DNA from 4 places in the Paenibacillus sp. TAB_01 genome. Region 2 is predicted to be linked to each of the others. Evidence: riboswitches for the same ligand, from Rfam matches in the RefSeq annotation. Region 2 holds a riboswitch; each other region holds the start of a gene.
What was found. Region 2 has a riboswitch for cyclic di-GMP ahead of ACHHV8_RS24325 (hypothetical protein). Riboswitches for the same ligand answer to the same signal wherever they lie in the genome.
Positions count from the first base shown of each region.

Region 1: it holds a riboswitch for cyclic di-GMP, as region 2 does, so the genes downstream of both, ACHHV8_RS28160 (transglutaminase-like domain-containing protein) here and ACHHV8_RS24325 (hypothetical protein) in region 2, are expected to answer to the same signal.
Region 3: it holds a riboswitch for cyclic di-GMP, as region 2 does, so the genes downstream of both, ACHHV8_RS16340 (EAL domain-containing protein) here and ACHHV8_RS24325 (hypothetical protein) in region 2, are expected to answer to the same signal.
Region 4: it holds a riboswitch for cyclic di-GMP, as region 2 does, so the genes downstream of both, ACHHV8_RS01495 (cyclic nucleotide-binding domain-containing protein) here and ACHHV8_RS24325 (hypothetical protein) in region 2, are expected to answer to the same signal.

Region 1 covers NZ_JBIFNP010000001.1:5,785,781-5,790,945, forward strand. The annotation lists gene ACHHV8_RS28155 (IS1182 family transposase) at 1-767, shown strand, start outside; gene ACHHV8_RS28160 (transglutaminase-like domain-containing protein) at 911-1,687, opposite strand; cyclic di-GMP riboswitch class I at 1,702-1,794, opposite strand; gene ACHHV8_RS28165 (class D sortase) at 1,864-2,574, opposite strand; gene ACHHV8_RS28170 (SpaA isopeptide-forming pilin-related protein) at 2,669-5,165, opposite strand, start outside.
Region 2 covers NZ_JBIFNP010000001.1:5,004,622-5,009,786, forward strand. The annotation lists gene ACHHV8_RS24320 (leucine-rich repeat domain-containing protein) at 1-680, opposite strand, end outside; gene ACHHV8_RS24325 (hypothetical protein) at 907-1,188, opposite strand; cyclic di-GMP riboswitch class I at 1,279-1,367, opposite strand; gene ACHHV8_RS24330 (YuzB family protein) at 1,761-1,985, opposite strand; gene ACHHV8_RS24335 (iron-sulfur cluster assembly accessory protein) at 2,128-2,430, opposite strand; gene thrC (threonine synthase) at 2,476-3,711, opposite strand; gene ACHHV8_RS24345 (LysR substrate-binding domain-containing protein) at 3,900-4,793, shown strand; partial or broken gene ACHHV8_RS24350 (amino acid permease) at 4,934-5,165, shown strand, end outside.
Region 3 covers NZ_JBIFNP010000001.1:3,396,764-3,401,928, forward strand. The annotation lists gene ACHHV8_RS16340 (EAL domain-containing protein) at 1-1,805, opposite strand, end outside; cyclic di-GMP riboswitch class I at 2,051-2,136, opposite strand; gene ACHHV8_RS16345 (helix-turn-helix domain-containing protein) at 2,305-2,679, shown strand; gene ACHHV8_RS16350 (GAF domain-containing protein) at 2,701-3,354, shown strand; gene ACHHV8_RS16355 (CBO0543 family protein) at 3,529-4,053, opposite strand; gene ACHHV8_RS16360 (S66 family peptidase) at 4,189-5,165, opposite strand, start outside.
Region 4 covers NZ_JBIFNP010000001.1:308,648-313,812, reverse strand. The annotation lists gene ACHHV8_RS01505 (ArsR/SmtB family transcription factor) at 1-85, opposite strand, end outside; gene ACHHV8_RS01500 (MFS transporter) at 33-1,268, opposite strand; cyclic di-GMP riboswitch class I at 2,192-2,277, shown strand; gene ACHHV8_RS01495 (cyclic nucleotide-binding domain-containing protein) at 2,713-2,925, shown strand; gene ACHHV8_RS01490 (HD domain-containing phosphohydrolase) at 3,169-4,041, shown strand; partial or broken gene thyA (thymidylate synthase) at 4,255-4,770, opposite strand; gene ACHHV8_RS01480 (LysR family transcriptional regulator) at 4,925-5,165, opposite strand, start outside.

The DNA.
Region 1 (5,165 bases), 780 kb from region 2:
AAGAAGACCACATGCGAAATGGCCAGCTCAAGCCGGGTTACAACGTACAGATTGGCACTGAAAATCAATTCATTCTCGGCTACAGCGTTCACCAGCGGCCGACCGATACGCGCTGCCTCATCCCTCATCTGGAGAAAATAAAATCACAGTTCGGCAAGCTGCCACACACCGTCATCGCTGATGCGGGCTATGGCGGTGAGGAGAATTATGACTATTTGGAGCAGAACAAAGTCGAAGCCATTGTAAAGTACAGCACGTACCATCGCGAAAAAAGCAAGGCATGGCAAAAGGACATCAGTAAGATCGACAACTGGACCTACAACAGCGAGCAAGACACGTGGACATGCGCAGCCGGACAACCGCTCCATTTTCGTAGGGTAAGTAAGGAAAAAAAAGAAAGTGGGTATGAAATCGAACACAGGCATTACCGAAGCACCAGCTGTGAGGAATGCCCGCTGAAACCACAGTGTACGAAGGCCCAAGGTAACCGTGAGATCAAAGTCAGCATGAAGTATTTGCGGCTAAAGGGCCAAGCAAGGCAAAAGCTCCGCAGTGAAGAGGGTTATGCCCTGGCAGTGAGGCGCATGATCGAGCCGGAGCCTGTGTTTGGTGATATGAAAAACAACCGAGGATTTAGAAGATTTCTGCTTCGTGGCTTACCAAAAGTAAGTCTGGAGGTCGGGTGGCTTTCCCTTGCCCACAATCTACTTAAGAAAGCTGCAATAGATACCAAAAACCAAGGAGCTAAGCGAGAACAGATCGCATAGCTCCTTGGTTTTTTCGAATGTCATCTTATTTTGTTCCAGAGGGTGTCTCCAAATTTACTTTTGGGACAGCCCCTTCTTCAAAATTTGGATGTGATGCGCATCCTATTAATTAATATACTTGCGTGATCGTATAATTCGCCGGGTCACTTCAGGATCGGGGGCTGCTCGCCGTTTTGCACGCGTGCTGCGTCATATGTCGGATCTACCGTCACCCATGTGCCGCTGTCTTTTAAATAAACCTGATTCCATGCGTGATAGGTTTCAGGGGCGCTGGCCTCATAGCCCATAACCAAGCGCGTCGGAATGTTTAAGCTTCGGGCCATAGCTGCCAAGGTGGCGGCGTAATCGTAGCAGATACCGGCAGATGCATCGTAAACGGCATCCAGGTTTGGAATATAGTCATTGCTGACGCTTTGTGCTTTACCATCATCATACTTGATCGTTTGAGTAATGTAAGTGTAAATTGCGGTCACTTTTTCCATGTCCGTCATGCTTTCATTCGTCAGCTTCGCTGCCTCGCCAACAGCTTTCGTGCCGCCGTTCCAGTCGATGAGCGAGATGGATTGCAGATACACGGCATTTTCATCCGCTAGCCGCAGCTCTACATTTTCTTTCGTAACCACTTTATATTTGTTATCCGCTATCAGCTCAGCGACCATAACCGTATAGGTGCCGTTGCCTAATTGCAGCGGGTAATGCGCCCCATTGATAAAACGGTAGTCATAATGGGCATCGTCTTTCGAGATGCGGACTATAGTTTGGACTCCATCGCTTTGCGGACCGTTAACCGTAATGATTCCTTTATCCAGAACACTTTTATCCAGCGAAAACGCTGCGGATGCAGAGGCTCCTAAATTTTGAATTGGCGACAAAAACAAAAGAACCGCAAATAAGGACATTGCGAGCACTTTTTTAAACATAAAAAAGCTCCCCTTTCGGTAACTGGCTGCCATCTTAGTCACTGCTGACTAAGGAAGGCCCTATAGCTTTGCGTCTTCAGCTTTCACTGAATTTGCCTTTATCGGTTGAAAGCACCGAAATTATATTTTTTTATAGACGTATTATAGCATATGCCCTTTTAATTGAATAGATTTTATTACTTTTCTACTAGTTTACCCTTAATGACGAGACGGTGTGTAGGATTTTGCATAGGATGGCATGTGATCAGCGTAATTTCCTTGTCCCTGCCGTTTCCCTTCAGAACCCATACTTCTTCCGGCAGCACATACAGCTTCTCCTGAACCTGATACCAATACTGCTGCGTCCCCGTGTCTACCTCGATCCGATCTCCTATTTCGACTTCATCCAGCCTATTGAAGTTTTTTCCGTAGGTCAAATTTCGATGACCGGCAATGGCATAATTTCCAACGGCCCCTGCTTTGCCCGTGTTGGCGATGCTGGCAACAGACAGCTTCAGATTGTCCACAGTAGCATCCGTCAAGATAGGCAGCTTCAGCCGAATCTTATCGATGATTAAAACACCTTCGACATGACCCGGCAGCGCGGATTGCTGCGTCTGGCCCTGCGTCTGGCCCTGCGTTGGCTCCTGCGGCGGCTCTGTCTCGGCTCTCAACAGCTGCGGGCCCAATTCAACCGCTCCCGCGTTTGTCGAGAGGGGAACGGCTGCAGCCGGCGAAAGATTGGCTGCAGCCATCTCAGGCGCCGTATCGATCTGCTTCAGATTCTCCGTCCACTGCTTCATTATTTTCTGCTGCCGGTAGCTCTCATAACGGTCGTTAAGCGTAGGATAAAGAAGTACGAGAATCCCGAGGAATATACATAGCATCGGCACAATTTTTTTTATCATCCGGCCCTCCTCCCGCAAACCAAGCGGCTGCTTATTGTGGAAAAAAAATCTGCCGGCCGCCGGCCGACAGACTTGTGAAAATAAGATCAAACAGCTATGCCTTCTTCGTAAATTTCCGATGTAAGGCCAATCCCAAAAGGATCAAGAAAAGACCGGACAGCTCTACAACAGTATGGCTTGCTTCTCCTGTCTTCGGAAGCATTTCTCCTGCATTCCCCTTATTTGGCGAGCTGCCGCTGCCAAGGGGTACCTTTCGAACATCCACGTTAATCAATAGATCCGACTCATTGCCATCCTCATCCTTGATCACCACGGTAATTTGATCCGTTCCGACAAAGCCCGGATTAGGCGTATAGGTCCAATGCCCGTCAGGATCGATCGTAGCCGTCCCGTTCTCCGGCTGCTTGTTAATGACGGATAATCCTCCAAGAGGCACATTTATGCTGCCGTCAATCGGAATATCCTGCTCCGTCGTCTTCTCATCCGCTGCCGGCACCTGTGTTGGTACTGGCTCTGGTGCTGATGCTGGCGTTGGTGACGGCTCTGGTGCTGGTGTCGGTGTTGGCGCCGGTGTCGGTGTCGGTGTTGGTGTTGGCGTCGGTACTGGTGTCGGTGTCGGCGTTGGTGTTGGCGTCGATCCCGACCCCGACCCAGATCCAGATTTTTGCTTATTAACTACTGTCAACTGAATGCCGGCGGCCGACGCAATCGTAACCGGATATTCCTTTGTATCCAGCAGATAGCCAGCCGGCGCTGCCGTTTCTTTTACTACATAATCTCCCACAGGCAGCGAATCAAAAACGACCGTTCCACTCGCATCCGTCGTTTTCGTCCCGAGCAGGATTAAGTCCGTTCCCGCTTTTTGATACAGCTCAAAGGTTGCCCCGCTGAGCAGCTGGTCGGTTTGGGCTGCATTGACCTTTTTCACGGTCAATGTTCCTGTGATCGGAGCCGGCGGGGGCGGCGTAACGACCTTCGCGTTTACCACGGTTAACTGGTAACCGGCCGCCGATTGAATCGTTACCGGATGCTCCAACGCATCCAGCATGTAGCCGGCTGGCGCTGCCGTTTCCTTAACCGCATAATCCCCTGTGGGCAGGGCGTCGAAGACGGCCGTTCCGCTCGCATCCGTCGTTTTCATACTGAGCAGCGTCAGATCGGAGCCTGTCTTCTTGTACAGCTCAAAAGTCGCTCCGCTGAGCAGTACGCTGCTGTCCGCGCTATCCGTCTTCGTAACGGTTAGCGCGCCGACGACCGGGGCCGGCGGTGTCGGTATTTTGTCATTCGAAATCGTTAGCTGATAGCCGGATGCCGATTGAATCGTTACCGGATGCTCCAACGCATCCAGCATGTAGCCGGCTGGCGCTGCCGTTTCCTTCACCACATAATCCCCTGCAGGCAGGGCATTGAAGACGGCTGTCCCGGTCGCATCCGTCGTTTTCGTACTAAGCAGCGTCAGATCGGAGCCTGTCTTCTTGTACAGCTCAAAAGTCGCTCCGCTGAGCAGTACGCTGCTGTCCGCGCTATCCGTCTTCGTAACGGTTAGCGCGCCGACGACCGGGGCCGGCGGTGCCGGTATTTTGTCATTCGAAATCGTTAGCTGATAGCCGGATGCCGATTGAATCGTTACCGGATGCTCCAACGCATCCAGCATGTAGCCGGCTGGCGCTGCCGTTTCCTTCACCACATAATCCCCTACAGGCAGGGCGTCGAAGACGGCCGTTCCGCTTGCATCCGTTGTTTTCATGCTGATCAGCGTCAGATCGGAGCCTGTCTTCTTGTACAGCTCAAAGGTCGCTCCGCTGAGCAGCACGCTGCTGTCCGCGCTGTCCGTTTTCGTAACGGCTAGCGCGCCGACTACTGGAGCCGGCGGTGCCGGTATGACGATTTTGTCATTTGAAATCGTTAGCTGGACGCCGTCCGCCGTTTGAATGTTTACAGGATATTCCCTGGAGTCAAGCACATAGCCGGAAGGAGCCGTCGTCTCCTTGACGATGTAGTCCCCCGCAAGCAGCTTCTTGAAAATAACCACTCCGCTTGCATCGGTAGTCAGCGTGCTGATCAGAAACTTGTCCGAGCCGGATTTGCGGTAAAGCTCGAACACAGCTCCGCCAAGCAGCATCTGGCTGTCCGCGCTGTCCACTTTCTTGACAGTCAGCGATCCCCTGACGCCGCTAATCGTACCTGATCCGCTAGTAACGCCAACTACAATACTTTTCGTATTATCCTTGGTGACCGTAATAGTATTATTGCCGCTAAATTCGACTTTGTTGGAGATCGTATCCTGGTCTCTAGCCACAATTAAAGACTGATACTCAAGAATAGCTGCGGTCGAAAGCTGCTTCAGGAAGCTGAGGACGAAGCTCTGCTTTCCATCATCATCCGTATTAATCTGCAGCGTATAGTCTGTACCCTTGATCAGCTCCGCCCCTTTGGCTACTGTTCCGTTAGCAACTACAACGGTCGTATACAGCTTGAACGTATTGGGCAGCAGCAATTGATTGTCGGATGGCGTATCGGTTATTTGGGCATCGGCTAACGTGGACTGCCCTCGGTTGATAAGAACTGTCCATTCCAGCTTGTCGCCGTTC
Region 2 (5,165 bases):
TTCAAGCCTGTCATGGAACGAAGCGCCCCGATCTCCGTCAACCCTGTCTGGTTGAGAAACAAATGCTCCAGCCCGGTCAGCTTGGATAAGCCTCCCAGCTCCTGAAGCGGATTGGAGGACAAGTCGAGCACTTTCAGCTTCTCCATTCCTTCTATCCCGGACAAATCCGTGATGCCTGCCTGCGAAATAAACAGCTGCTCCAGCCCGGTCAGCTGCCATAAGCCCTTCGGGTCATGAACCGGATTTCCGTCGAGAAATAACATATGCAGCCTCGGCAGTTCGCTCAGCGTCCGGATATCTTCGATCCGGTTGCCGGTCAGGTCGAGCGCTGTAAGCTTCTTCAGCCCGCTGAGAGGATATACATCCGTGATTTGATTGTTTCGCAGGATCAGCTTGCTCAATGCCGAGGCATACTGCAAACCGGTCAATTCGCCGATGCCGTTCTTGCCCTTGGTTCCGATCCAAACCAGGGTGCTCATCCGCTCCAGATCCTCGGGAGTCAGCTCGCCCGCCGGCTTCTTCAATTGCTTTCGAATCGCTGTCTCCAGCTGGGTATCGGGCACTAACTGCAAGCTCTCCGCCTGCACGGAAGCAGGGATCACGGCGCTTATCGGAGCGGCAAGCAGCGCGGAAAGAATAATTGCTTGTAAAGCGAGGGAAGGTCGTTGTCGTTTGTCCATATAGGTCTCCTGTTCTATGTACGTAGGCATAACCTCTGGTAATTCTATGGATTCCACAAAATTCCTTCATTTGTGTAAAATTTTCACAAAAAAGGCAGTAAAGACGGCAGCAAGAAAAAAACATGCTGCCGCAGCCCCTACGCGGGAACTGCAGCCGCATGCTTTTTCAATGAATGGCCTTGCTTCCTACCCGATCCGCCCGAGGAACTAGGCCAAGCGCTTAACCTCAGAGCGGCAGCTTAAATAATCGTACAAGCTTAGAAACAGATCGTTCTCCATCTCGCTGCGCAGCGAAAACTTCACTTCCCCGCGCCAATAAAAGGTGATCAAATGGCTTCGCTTTCCCATCACCATTTCCACATCCCAGCAAGGTGCCCTTTAAATCGAACACTTCCTTGTTTACGAACATTTTAGGTCCGTCGCTGGACAAATAAACGCCCAGCATATCTTTGCCGATCACCGCATAAAACCCTTCCCTTGTCATCACGCTCTTCTCCTCATTCCCCAAATCACCGTTCCTCCTCTCCCGTAAAAAAAGAATAGGACTCCCTTTGCCCAGGCAGGAGTCCGCAAGCATCTATAACGCATCACCAATTCCTTCGGCAGCTGGCTGGCGGGACGCTTCAAGCATCCTTCGCCCCTGTAGCTTTGCGTCACAAGCTTTCGCTTGCTTTGCCATTTATCGGGCAGTTGAAGTAAATTTGTACTACAAATTACGACAACTTTAGCATATAAGATAGTCCCTGGCGAATACATATATCTTTGTACCTATTTTTATTCGTTTTCCACGCCCCAAAGCCCTATTTTAAGATAAAGCTGCTAATTTCTCCAATTAATTCAGGCTCCCGGCAGCAGAAGTCCGGTCCAGGAACAAACCTCGGCGCCCCTTTCCAACGGCTCAGCATCAGCCCCGGCCAAAGGCCTACAAAGATGGCTGCGGCGAGCCGGCCCCGCCCTCCCGCTATGCAGTGACCGGCACGAGCATCCGGGCTCGCGCGCGTCAGCGCCTCTTAGCTCCGTTTGACCGGGACCTCACTTATGTGCTCCAAAAAAGAACGTCCGGCTTTTCAGCCGAACGTCTTATTTCTTTACATATTTCCGCGCTTTCTCAATCGCTTCGTCTTCTGTCGCTCCTGTAACATACCGTCCATTAATATAAATGAATGCAAACCGCGAGCAAGGTCCGCAATATGACTTGCAGCCTACCTTAATCTCGGCCTCGGGCGCCAGCTTCTGAAGCTTCGGCAGCGCAGTTTTCATCTTCATATGCTTGCATTTATCGCAGACGCGAATATCGTTCGCCATGACTTACAATTCCTTTCCTGCCACATCAGCTCTCCATTGAAACGGAAGCTGCCTTACTTACCTACGGGCGGTACGGCATGGAGGACGGCCGCCCGCATAGAGCGCAGGCCAGTCCCGCCTTCCGTCCATCGAAGCATACGGCCTAGTGGTCGCCGTGGTTCCCTTTGCTTGGATTCGTCACTGCAAAGCCTTCTTCAGGAGTGAAGAAGTAGTCGATCCGCACGCCGTCCAGCAGAGGCTCGTCCTTTTGCAAAATAACGTCGATGTTCTTGTCCGTCGAAACAACTTCGTCCTTGTCGGTAGGAGTATCAAGGCTCATACCGTAATGGGCGTGATCGCCATGGCTGTGCGTAACGTATACGCGAAGCTTTAATTCTTTATTCTCTTCTTTTTCTAGTTCAGCAAGCAGCATTTTTGCCGCGTTGCGAGAAATTTTGCAATTCATCAGTATAACATCTCCCACTTGTGGTTTTCTCCTTATTGTAAAGAATCAACCGCGGGAAAGCAACCCGTTGACGGACTCCCATGTCAAATCGGCTGCGGCCAAATTCTCCTGATAAGAGACCGCCTCCGTATCTTTCAGCAAATGTCCCGTCAGAATGCACACCGCCGTTTCCTCCGCATCGACAATTCCTCTGTCTGCCAGCTGTTTCAGCCCTGCTAAGGAAGCCGCCGAAGCCGGCTCGCAGCCGATGCCGCTCCGGTCGATAAGCGCCTTCGCTTCCATGATCTCCGCATCGGAAACCGCGGCGGTGACGCCATTCAGCCCGCCGATGACGGAGCGCAGCGCTTTTTTCCAGCTGGGCGGATTGCCGATATTCAAAGCGAAAGCCACAGTGTGCGGATTCGCTTCGGGCGTCAGGACGCTTCGGCCTCCCGCCACCATCCGGTGAAACGGGCTCGCGCCTTCGGCCTGGACAATTGCAACCCGCGGCAGCTTGTCGATGAAGCCGAGCTGCTTCAACTCAAGCAGCCCTTTGCCTAAGGCCGCAGCGTTGCTTAAAGCACCGCCCGGCAGGACGATCCAATCCGGCAGCTGCCAGCCGAGCTGGTGGGCGATTTCGTAAACGATGCTTTTTTGCCCTTCGATCCGGAATGGATTGATGGAATTGCAGACGTAGAGCCCCAGCCGCTCGCTGTACCGCTCGCTAAAGCGGATGCCGTCGTCATAGGTGCCGTCGAACCGGATCAGCTCGGCGCCGTATGCCGCCGTCTGGCGAACCTTGTTCGGCGAAATATGACGGCCGGGCAGGAAAACGTGCGAAGAGCAGCCACCAATGGCCGCATACATGGCAAGCGAGGCGGAGGTATTGCCCGTGGAGGTGCAGGTAAACCGCTTATAGCCGAGCGAGCGCCCGTGGGATACCGCCACTGTCATCCCGTTGTCTTTGAAGGAACCGCTCGGGTTCTCGCTCTGTGCCTTCAGCAGCAGCTTCCGTACGCCTGCCAGACGGGCAAGCGATTCGGAAGGGTACAGCCCCGTGTTGCCTTCATATTTTGTCGTAATCCAGCGCGCTTCCAGGTCGGGGAAAATCAGCTCCTTGTAACGCCATACGCCTCCGGCATAAGGCGTCATCCGCTCCGACAAGCGCTCGTCCCAGACTCTCTTGAGCTGTTCGCTGTCGATGCCGCTCCACTCCCTGACCACATCCAGCAATCCGCCGCATTCGCATAAAAAGGGGCTGCGGACCGCTCCGCCGGCCATTGCGCCGGGCATTCCGTACATTGATAATGAAAACTCATCCTCTTCACTCCTAAGGTTATAATCGGGTTATCGCTTCGTCCGCGCCTTGCGCGCCGCGTTCCTGCCTCTTACAATAAGAGAAAACATTATATAAATCTAATATATGTTTTTTGGCAAATCATCAATAAAACTGATGATTTAAACAAGCGAACAAGGAGCCGATTTCTCCGATGAATTTACACGCGTTAAAGCTGTTTTACGAGACGATTGCCTGCGGCGGCGTGACCAAAGCCGCCGACAAGCTTCACTTGAGCCAGCCCGCGGTCACCGCCCAAATCCGCAATCTGGAGCAGGAGCTCGGGCTGCCTCTGCTGGCTCCGAAAGGCAGAGGCGTTCAGATGACCTCCGCAGGGGAGCTGCTGTACAAGCATGCCTCGCGGTTATTTTCGCTGGAACGGAGCATGCTGAGGGAAATGGCGGAATACAGGGACGGTCTGCAGGGAACGCTCCATCTATGCGCAACGTACCTGCCGGCCAATTACATGCTTCCGGCATGGATGACCGCCTACCGGCAGGCGAACCAGGGAATCCGCATAAGCCTGACCACGGCAAACTCCAAAGCCGCTTACCGGCAGCTGCTCCATTACGAAGCGGACCTGGCGTTTATCGGGGGCAGCAGAGAGGAGCCCGAAGGGGTGGTGCGCGAGGAGCTGCTGGAGGACGAGCTCTGGTTTGTCGTGCCGGCCGGACACCGGCTCGCAGATACGCAGGTGACGCTCGAGGAGATAGTCCGGGAGCCGTTTATTTTGCGCGAGGAGGGGAGCTCCACCCGGGAGAAGCTGCTCGCCTTGTGCAGGCTGCATAATCTCGGCGCTCCTGCGCCCGGCCTCCAGTTCAACGGTCTAAGCGAAACCATCCGCGCCGTCTCGGCCGGATATGGCGCAAGCTTCCTTTCCGCGCTGGAGGTGCGCGAGGCCGTCCTTGAAGGAAAAGCGGCGCGGGTTTACATAAGCGACGCTCAGCTGACCAATCCGATCGCCGTCTGTATGCGGGCGGACGAGGAGCTTTCTCCTGCAGCCGGCTCCTTTCTGACATGGGTAAGGGAAAAAATAGAACAATTATAAGTTATTAACCATTGGACAATAATGAAACTTTTCTCTATTATGTTTTAATGGAGATAAGGAGTGTGCACACATTGGCATCTAATAACAAACAGCAGTCCCAGGGTCAGCTGCGCAGAGGCCTGAATGCCAGGCATATGACAATGATCGCATTGGGCGGGTCCATCGGAACCGGCCTGTTTCTGGCGAGCGGCGGCGCCGTACATACGGCAGGTCCGGGCGGTGCGCTTTTGGCCTACTTTACGATTGGCATCATGGTTTATTTTCTCGTTACCAGCCTTGGAGAAATGGCGGCTTATTTACCGGTCTCCGGTACGTTCAGCACCTATGCGTCCAAGTTCATCGATCCTTCCATAGGTTTCGCGCTCGGCTGGA
Region 3 (5,165 bases), 1.6 Mb from region 2:
CTTATTATGACGCTTTCATTGCGCATGATGGCCGATTCCGTAATTTCCACTTCCAGCATCGCAGGCTCAAGCCCCGCTTCCTTCAGAATTTGTTCGATGTTACGGACAAATTGCTTTTGCAAAAATTGCAGCGACGAGAATCGTACAGCCATTCGCGGTAAAGGCAGCCCTGACATCCGCCACAATTGAATTTGCTTGCAGGCGGTCCGCAGAACCCATTCGCCGATAGCCGCAATCTGCCCCGTCTCTTCGGCCAGCGGGAGGAACTCGGAGGGCTGCAGCGTTCCCCAGTTAGGATGATTCCAACGAATCACAGCTTCCGTACACGTAATTTCTCCCGAATTCACATCGATTCGAGGCTGGTACAGAAGCGTAAACTCACCGTGTTCCATCGCTTTCCTCAAATCATTTTGCAGCATAAAGGTCCGGTAGGAACGGATATTCATCCCCGAGTGATAAATCTGAAATTTGTTCTTCCCCTGCTCTTTAGCCCGGTAGAGCGCCGCATCCGCGTTTTTCAACAGGGCGGGCGCATCCTTTCCATCGTAAGGATAGACACTGATGCCAATACTGGCTGTCACGTATAATTCGAAATCTTCAATATAAAACGGTTTTTTCAGCTGCTCCAGCACGTCTTCCGCAATATCGAGCGCATCCTCCCGATTCGTATCCTGGAGCACCATATTGAATTCATCCCCGCCGATTCTTGCAACGAAATGGACGTTATCCGTGCAGGAAACCAGCCTTCGCGCCACTTCCTGAAGCAGCTTGTCACCTATCAAGTGACCCAGCGAATCATTGATATATTTAAACCTGTCCAAATCCAGATACATCATGACCAACAGCTGATTCTCCTGCTTGGCCTGGTTTAACATCAAGTTTAAGCGGTCGTTGAACATTCTTCGGTTCGGCAGGTTGGTCAAGCCGTCGTGGTACGCCATGTGCGTGATCAATTGCTGGGACTGTCTTTTCTTCGTCACATCCCTGATCGTACATGCGATAATATTCTTATTCTCCACGAACGTGCTGCCGATCTGGAACTCTACGGGAAACGTACTCCCGTCTTTGCGGACAGCATTCACCTCATGAATCCCTTCTTCCGCACCATACAATGCATCATCCCATTTGCCTGGAAGGAACCGTTGAGCTTGCGGAAAAGGAAACAGGATGTCCATATTTCTGCCCACAATTTCGCTGTTCTCGTATCCGAACATTTTATGTACAGCCGGGTTGACCTTCAATATAAACCCATCCTGGTTAAGAATGAGCATTGAATCAATCGAGGTTTCGCTGATAACGTTCGTCAAAGCCTGCGATTTGCGCAGCTCGGATGTGATCTCGGACAGTTCCTTATTCGCAGCCTCCAGTTCCTTGGTCTTTTGCATAAGCATTTCCGTTTGTTGGAGAAGCTTACGGTTCGTCTTGTAAATATTGACAAACCCTTGAACCTTAGCCTTCAACGTATTCGGGTCGAACGGTTTGAGAATATATTCGATGGCCCCAATAAAATAACCGGTATACACATGATGTTCATCCATGTAGTTCGCCGTAACGAAAATAATCGGTATATTTTTGGATTTTTCCCGCGACTTAATGATTCTGGCCGTTTCAAAGCCATCCAGCCCGGGCATTTGAACATCTAATAAAATCGTTGCGAAATCGTATTTCAGCAAATATTTTAAAGCTTCTTCTCCGGAATGGGCTTTGACCAGGTTGTAATCGTCACGCTCAATGACCGCTTCGAGCGCCAACAAATTTTCAGCCTGATCATCGACCAGCAAGATGTTCACTTTGCCCTCGTTCATCAACTATACTCACTCCCCAATCCTAAAAGAAAACAGCCCTCTGAAAAGGAGACCGCTGAAAAAGTCTCGCTGCAAGTGCGAACCGTTCTTACGATCGCTGTTGTCCTCGAATTTCTTTAATTTCCCCGCTTTTAGCGGTTGAAACCCAGGGACAAAGGCGAACGCTTGCGCTTCTACAGAACGATTCCGCACTCTCCGCTCGTTTTTCAGCGGCCCTCTGAAAAGAACAGGCTGTTTCTCTTTCCTTCGGCAACCTGGCCGTCATAGCTTTTCATGCCTTAGACCCTCGGCTTTGCGTCTCCAGCTTTCGCTGGATTTGCCTTTTTCCATTGCGGTTAAGAATCGAAAGGAGTCCATTCTTATCCTATACAGGCTTGCCTTCATACTGTAGAATGAGAGAAAGCATGCGAAACCTCAAAAAAGTATGCGTTTCGAGTACTTTTTCATTGTAAACGATTTTAAAAATTTCTTCAATTGTCTATTGTTAGGAGTTGGCATCATGCCTGATGGCTTTGGGATTCGCTTAAAACAGCTCCGTATCCTGCGCGGCTTTACGATGGAGGAGCTTGGAAAAGAAATAGGAGTAGCTAAGACGACGATTTCCGGATATGAGCATGGGAACCGGGAACCGCAGCTCAAGATCATTTATAAGCTGGCAACCACTCTGAATACGACAGCGGATTATTTGCTGGGTCTCAGCGCACTGGCAGAGCCTCATCCGCTGCTCGAGAACAAGGAGTTATCAGCTTCCGCCCGAAACTTGCATTGGGATGGCCATATTTTAACGGAGGAGGATTTGCTGCCCATCCATGAGCTTCTGGAGAAGATCGTTAAGGAGCGGTTGCAGCAGCCTCACAAAGCTAAAGAACGATAATGGAAAGGAGTGTCGTGCCAGGTGGAAGAAATCGTCGAGTCCTTCATCAAATTTAAAATGACCAAAGAGATTCGGCAGCTGCTTAATCATATTTCATCAAGCTACAGCAAAGAAATGAATTTGTCTCAAGTCTTTCTTGAACTGCTGCAGGAAGATCTTATCGGAAGCTCCGAGCTCATCGCTATCCGCTCCACCATGATGATGAACCGGTATATGGCACTCGTGAGGCAAGAATTCCCTGCCTTTATGCACTCCATTTATTTATATGAACATGAGCGGCAGCGGCTTTGGAACAGCAGTGTTGCGGATGTGCCGATGGTCTACAATGAATATACCAACGGACTCTGCGTCAAAAATGATGTATTAAACGGTTCCCGTGTTCCGCTCTATGTAGGCGATGTTCTTGTAGTTGATCATGTGGAACGGTCCGAGCATTATATATGCGACAACCACCGGGCCCAGCTGCTGAAAGCGGGGATTCAGGCCTTCTGCAGTATTCCGCTGATGCATAACGGCCATTCATTCGGACATAAAGTGATGTACGCCAGAGACAAGCGGGTTTTCTCTGAACAAGAGGTTACACGTTATCGGGCATGCGCTCACCTGATTGAGAAAGAGCTTGTATCCATGAAACACGCCCTGCTCGAGCAAATCCATCCGGGGAAAATATCTTGACCTCCTAGCCCGCCGTGCTGTGTACGCCTTTCCGTCCCGAGGAGCTCCCCGGGCAAAGGCTGCATTGATCAGGCAGGCGTATTGTTGACGGGTACAAGCTGAGTCCCATCTGTGCGGAACCGTGAGAGCAGCAGCTCCATACAAGGTGTGTGCCGCAGCACAAGGTATCCGCCATCATTTCATCGTGTTCAAAGGAAGCTTGAAATAGAAACAATAAGAAACAATTAAAATTGCGGATAGGCCGAGTGCAAGCAAAGGCTGTTTATAATGGGTGCGGAGCAGGATATACATGATCACGTTGAACACGGCGAACCAGCCGTAATTCCAGCCATGTTCATAAGAAATGCCGGAAAAGAAGTGAGCAATCAGCTCAATCAGCGAATTCATCATCGCCCATACAAGAATATAAAGAATCTGCTTATGCAGCCCTTTTGCCGGAAAATGAGTGAGGTAAAGTAGGACAACCGCTGGAAAGTTAATGAAATCTATCCCCAGCGTTATGAGGGTGTGGCTCGAATAAATCCCCTTATCAAAGGAAGTGGGGTTGAATTTCCACATCGTATAGTTATAGGTTAAGAAATTATACATGAGGTCGCCGACGATCATATACAGCATGGTTGGATAGTATTGACGCCAATTGCGCCAGTCCCCCCACTTCCACGCCGCCGAAAGAAATAAGACATGCAGCAGGATTCGCACGTTAACCGCCTCCCCTTAGGTTCGAACCCTAATCAGGGCTTGCCGCACGCAGACCGGAGGTTCGATTAACGTTATCATTTCCATTTAATGTAATATTTAACCAAAATTAATGTATTCTAGCCTAACCGCCAGGTATCAACCCTCGTCAAATGGACACTCCAGTAGAGTTATTTCTCTCGTAATAGGATTTAATTCAACTTTGCTTCCGATCGGCAGAATCCATTTAGGATCTGTGTGGCCAAAGTCCAGATCGACAACGATAGGCAGATCACCGGCACCAAATTCGTCCTTGATAACCTTCACCGCGATCTCGTTAAGCTTCTTTTTTTCTTCCATTGTATAATCTTTGGCTCTTCCGATTAGGATTCCTTTCACTTTCGAAAAGATACCCTGCATCCCGTAATTCCTCAACATATATCCAACTTGCATAGGAGAAGGCTTATCCTCCGAAGTTTCAAAAAATAAAATTTTATCATTCCAGAAAGCTTCATTTGGCCAATATACAGTTGATTTCATAAATTCTAATACTTCGATACAACCTCCCCACAGATACCCCCGTTCCACAGAGCCTCCCTGTAAAAAAGACCATCCATGTTGATTGTCGTAAAACTCCCGGCATTCGCCCAGATGCTCTATACTTTTCCAATCTTTATATCCATTAGTCCACTTCGGATAGGGGAAGAGCTTGTAAGGAAAGGAGCTTGAGAATAAAAGTGCCTTTAAGTGCTCGGTATATTCCAGAGGAAGGTTCTTCATTTGCGCTATTCCAGCCATAACTGAAGGTCCATAGAAGGTGACCATCCCTAATTGATTGAGGTAAGTCAAGAATGTAGTAGCATCTGAAAAACCCATAATAAATTTAGGATGATTCCTGATCATATCAGTATCTAAAAACGGGAGGATCCGGACTGACTCGTATCCCCCAATAGAAGTAAGAATACCATCTATATGATCATTGCTGAAACATTCATTAATATCCTTTGCACGAAGCTGAGGATTTCGATACAGCTCGTCCGGAGCCATCCTGGCTGTTGGCATTTCAATCACTTCCAAACTCAAAATCTGTTGAAGCTGGTGTAATCCCAGCTCATAAATCTCTGGGAACAAATGAG
Region 4 (5,165 bases), 4.7 Mb from region 2:
CGTCCAGCAAGGCCACCAACATCGCCGCCCGACTAGGCTCTGCGAGAATGGCGGCGATCTCTGCCACATTTACATTGGACTCCATAAGCGTTTTCCTCCCTCCTATTCATAGCTAAACGCCCAGCTAAGATTAAGGAAATCATCCCAACAGCAAGCGTAAATCCTACTATAGCACGAAAAAGGCCATAATGTGCCGATAGTAAACCAACACCGATAATAGGAATGCCAACACCGATATATACGCAGATGTAGAGGCTAGAGATGATCTTTGCTTTGTGCTCAGGCGGCGCGATGGCGTTGACCAACTGCATGCTGCCTTTGAAAGATAGTCCTTGTCCGATTCCGGCAGTCGCAGTGCCGATGAGCAACGACATTGCGGAGCTAAGAGGAACCGCCACTACGATAAGCGTCAAACCTAGGCAAAGCGTCAACAGGCCTGCCAACATTGAAGTGGATGTGCCTACGTTTCGACTTAGTAGCTGTGTGAGGACAGAGGCGCCGAGCATTAGGAAGACGACACCACCTGCAAATGCCAGATTGCGAATACCTAGCAGCGATGCGATATATGACGGAATGACGGACATAAACAATGCGGTGACAGCCCATGCGGTCATCGCAGTTAATGCGGCAGATGTGAATGACCGCCTGACTTCGCCGGTAAGCCGCTGCGACTCTCGGGAGACTTGGGATTGTTGGGAATGATTCTGCGTTTGTACTTGAACCGTTTCCCTAAGTCCGATGATCCCTAGTAAACAGGGCAAGACGAGTAGCCAATGTACCACGTACGGAGACACATCCGCATAGGAGGCGTATTGGGCGGCTGCACCGCCGATAAGGGGGCCTATGGCTGTTCCGCCCGCTGTCGCGATTGACGCCGCAAGCGCCGCCGACTGCTTGTTCGGATAGGGGTTCAACTCCATTAACGCAGCAGACCCTGCCCCACTGAGCATACCTACAGCAATCCCTTGCAAAGCTCTCGCTACGAACAGCATCCATATCCCAGAGGAGCATGCAAACAATACGGAGGCCATTATCGAAGTCACGGATCCAGCCGCAATCAGTTTCTTTCTCCCATAGCGATCCGACGCCTTGCCAAACAACGCTAACGAAGGAATCAGCACCACGGCATAGGTAGCAAATATCAGCGTAAGGACGAGCGGCGAGAAGCCGTATCTCATCTGATATAATTGGTAAAGGGGCGAAGGAATATTAGTACTCATCATTAAAATCAACATTGAATAAAACACTAACCAGAACGATTTGGTCATATTCTACACCGACTCTCTATAGTAGTTGTTGTTGTACCCTTTTGATTGTACAAGCGGATCACTACCATGTGCATCGAAGTATGAAATGCATGACAATAGTTCTTTGCATCAGTTTAATTGAACAAAACCGCCCTTTAATAACATCAAAGAGGAACTGATCTCGCCACAGCTCCATATTAACGTAATCCTTTAGTTTAGAGGATTACAGTCTTTTTGCGTTATTAAATCTATGTATGCCAAATCCCTTTCTATAGGTCGAATGGAGACGGTACAAAATGGATTCGTACGAAAGATCAAGAATTAAAGACGAAGTTCGATACGAAGTCGAAAGTGAAGTTCGGGATGAAATAGCAGCAGAAGATAAGCAGAGGCGGCACCTCTTTCAAAGGTACTCGCCTTTGCAGCGTTCGCGGTAATCATTATTTATATTTTAGGCTTAATGTGTTTGGTTTTTTCGGAATCCGCTGTTTCAATCGTTGCCATTTCAGTTTTCTTTTACATTTTAAGCACATTAATTTATACCGTCTTATACGGCTGGTGGATACCCGAAAGATGGACGCGATCATGGATTGTAGTACGAATCCTTCTTGTTCCATAGACCGGAGCGATTACAATTGGCGGTGTGATTTTACTATTAAACTTCTTACTTACGATGTTCTTAAAGACAAACGGTTATTCCGGTATTCTTTGGTGAATTTGATGTGAATAAATACTTTCCTTCTTCGCAACTCGATTTTTCCCATATGCTTATTTCTCCAAAAATGCACCTCAACGGTTTATAATTCATGATGAAATGATTCATTTTCAGTCATGAAATGTCGAAAAATAAGACCAGAATCATTAAGGTGGTTTCGACAGAATATTGTTGGCATCGTATACTTTATATAGTTCAAATGGACTATGTAAGGGTAACGATTATAGCCAATCGATAATGACAAACCTTTCGAAAGAAAGGGATGCAAAGCTATGGATCGAAGGAGCATCCCTTTATGATCGCCAAGTTGCCGATTTGGGTGAGTATTTGCCATCATCCATTTCTGGGTTATTTTTTTATTGATAAAGGAGGAGAATCCAGCAGCAAAGATAATGATAGTTGACGATCAAGTCAGTATTAGAATGCTTTACCCAGCACTCTTAACTGCCTCAGGTCACGAGAAGCCGGGGGCAGTATTTCTGCAAAGATTATCGGAGGTCAGACAGGAGCAAACACAATACTTAAGGCAAATAAACTGGTAAGAGTAACAAAAATGTTTGCAGGTCGGGTTTGTGTTGGAAGATATTGTACGGAAATATATGAATTAATCGAAAACACGACCTTCGATGCAAATAATATTAAGAAGCTAGCATAATTCTTGGAGGTTATAAGATTGAAATACTAGGAAAAGCACCATTATTCAATAACCTCAGCGATCAGCAATTGCAAAGTATTTCAAGAGTCAGCAAGGTGAAAACATATAAAGCAGGGACGATCCTCTTTCGTGAGCACGAAATGGGATTGATTTTTTATATCGTGATCTCGGGCAGCGTGAAAATCTACACATCCAATCGTAACAGCGGCGAGGAAGAAATCTTGACGGTATTTGCTGCGGGTGAAGCGTTCGGAGAGCTATCATTGCTGGAAGGTAAACCGCGTTCGCGCCACTGCTCAAGCTATTGAAGATACACAGATCCTTTCATTATCGGCTCATGACTTTACCAATTTATTAAAAGATAACTTTGATATTAGCCTAAGCATATCAAAGAATTATGCGGTAGACTTCGTGAAACCAACCAAGAAGTCCAAGATCTTACATTTTTAGATGCAAAAGAACGAGTAGTCAAAAGCCTGGTGAAGCTCGCGATCAAGCATGGGAACCGAACCGGGAATATCAAAAAGTAAGCTGGAGAAAGCGGTGGTTGAATGAAAGAAAGTCACTCCAGTCAATACCAGTACGTTGGCTTCCGAATTAACAAAAATTTTTACAATAGGAACGGCGTTTTGGTTGTACCCAAGTTATCTGTACTTACACGTAGAGACATTCAATATTTATTGCACCAAGGTATAGCGATAAAAGAAGATGACGTAGAGCAAGCATCTATTCTTCATCTCGTCAATTCTGCAATTAATGAAATTAAAGTCGCGTTTGATAAGGTACGTTATTTAAAACATATACCATTAAATTATGTTCACGAAAAAATTATTCCCGTTGTTACAGTAATGAGTGAACATCCGGATCTGCATCATATTTTTACCCACCTAAAGCAACACGATGAATATACTTACAGGCATAGTATCGGGGTTGCAATTATATCCCAACTTATTGGTAGAGCGAGAGGCATACGAGCGCAAGAACTATTAGAGTTAACCATTGCAGGATTTTTACATGATATTGGAAAGGTAAAGATCCCTGATGAGATCATTAATAAACCGGAAAAACTAACCCCTGATGAGTTTCATCAAATAAACCAACATACAGTTTATGGTTTTGAAATAATGAGACGTACTGCCGGGATCACATGCAGACAAGCACTTGTCGCTCTACAGCATCATGAACGTGAGGATGGCAGCGGATATCCATACGGAGTGAACGGAACAATAATTTTATCTTTTATTTCTTCATCGTTCTTTAGAATGTCCGCCCAAGTCTCAAACGCGCTGTCTATTCTATCTTCTCTCGTTGGATTCAATGATATTTCCCCGATAAATGCCTTAAAATGGTCGTTTAATTTCACTAAATTACCTCCTGTTAGCTTGTTAGCACTCACTAGATTTCGTATAATCTATTACTTTTAGTGTCGCATAGTTTGGGAATGTAATCTGAAGAGCATACTAAGAGACGCTCTCGGAATAGTGACCATTAAAATAAATCAATTCAGATAGATCATTGATTTATCGCAAAGATAAACAATTTGCCTTTTCCTACTTCTGGACGCTCCCGCTTGGGCTACGCCCACAACTTTTATATCAATTCCCTCCTGTCTTAATCAATATTTTTTCCTACCGAAAAAGGAACGTATCGACCGACCGCATCTGGAACATGCAGGACAGCTTGCCCTCCGCTACATAAAATTGAAATGCATAGTGGCAAGGCGGCAGCGCCATCCGGTCCACCTCCGCCGGATTCCAGGCTACGACCAAATGTCTGCGGGAATCGGGATTATGCTTTATCTGCTCGACAACCTGGCTGATCTGGTCGATATGCCGGCCGTCCGGCGCGGGCCAAGAGCGCCACTGCGAGCCGTAGACCGGTCCCAGATCGCCGTTCTCATCCGCCCACTCGTCCCAGATGGTGACCCCATTGTCCTGCAAATAGCCGATGTTCGTATCCCCGCTCAAAAACCAGAGCAGCTCATGAAAGATCGACCGCACATGCAGCTTCTTCGTCGTCAGCAGAGGAAAGCCTTCCGCTAAGTCGACCCGAAGCTGGCGGCCGAAAACCGATATCGTGCCGGTTCCGGTGCGGTCCCCTTTTTGTACGCCATGGTCTAAAATATCCTGAAGCAAATCCAAATAAGCTTTCATTGTTCACCTCTAATAATAAATTTCTTCGCCGCGGCGTGTGAAATGAATAAATATCATTATATAACGAGTTTAGGTTTTTAACTATAGATTCATTCCCCTGCATGAAACCTGATATTCCCAGCATCGGGCAGTGCCGTTGCTCCGGCCGCCCGGTTCAATCGAGTGAAACGTGCTTTTGAAGGAGTTGAATAAATGCTCGTGCAGCGCCTCCGATATATTTACTTTTAAGGTAAATAATACCTACTTTCCTGCGCAGCGAGGGATTCGACAACGGAATCACCTTCAAATCCCGCGTATCGTATAACTCCAGCAAGGTCTTTGACAAAATGGACACTCCCGCTCCGGCCCCAATCAAGAGCAGCAAAGATTCGATGGTCGTGGTTTCAATCCGGGGA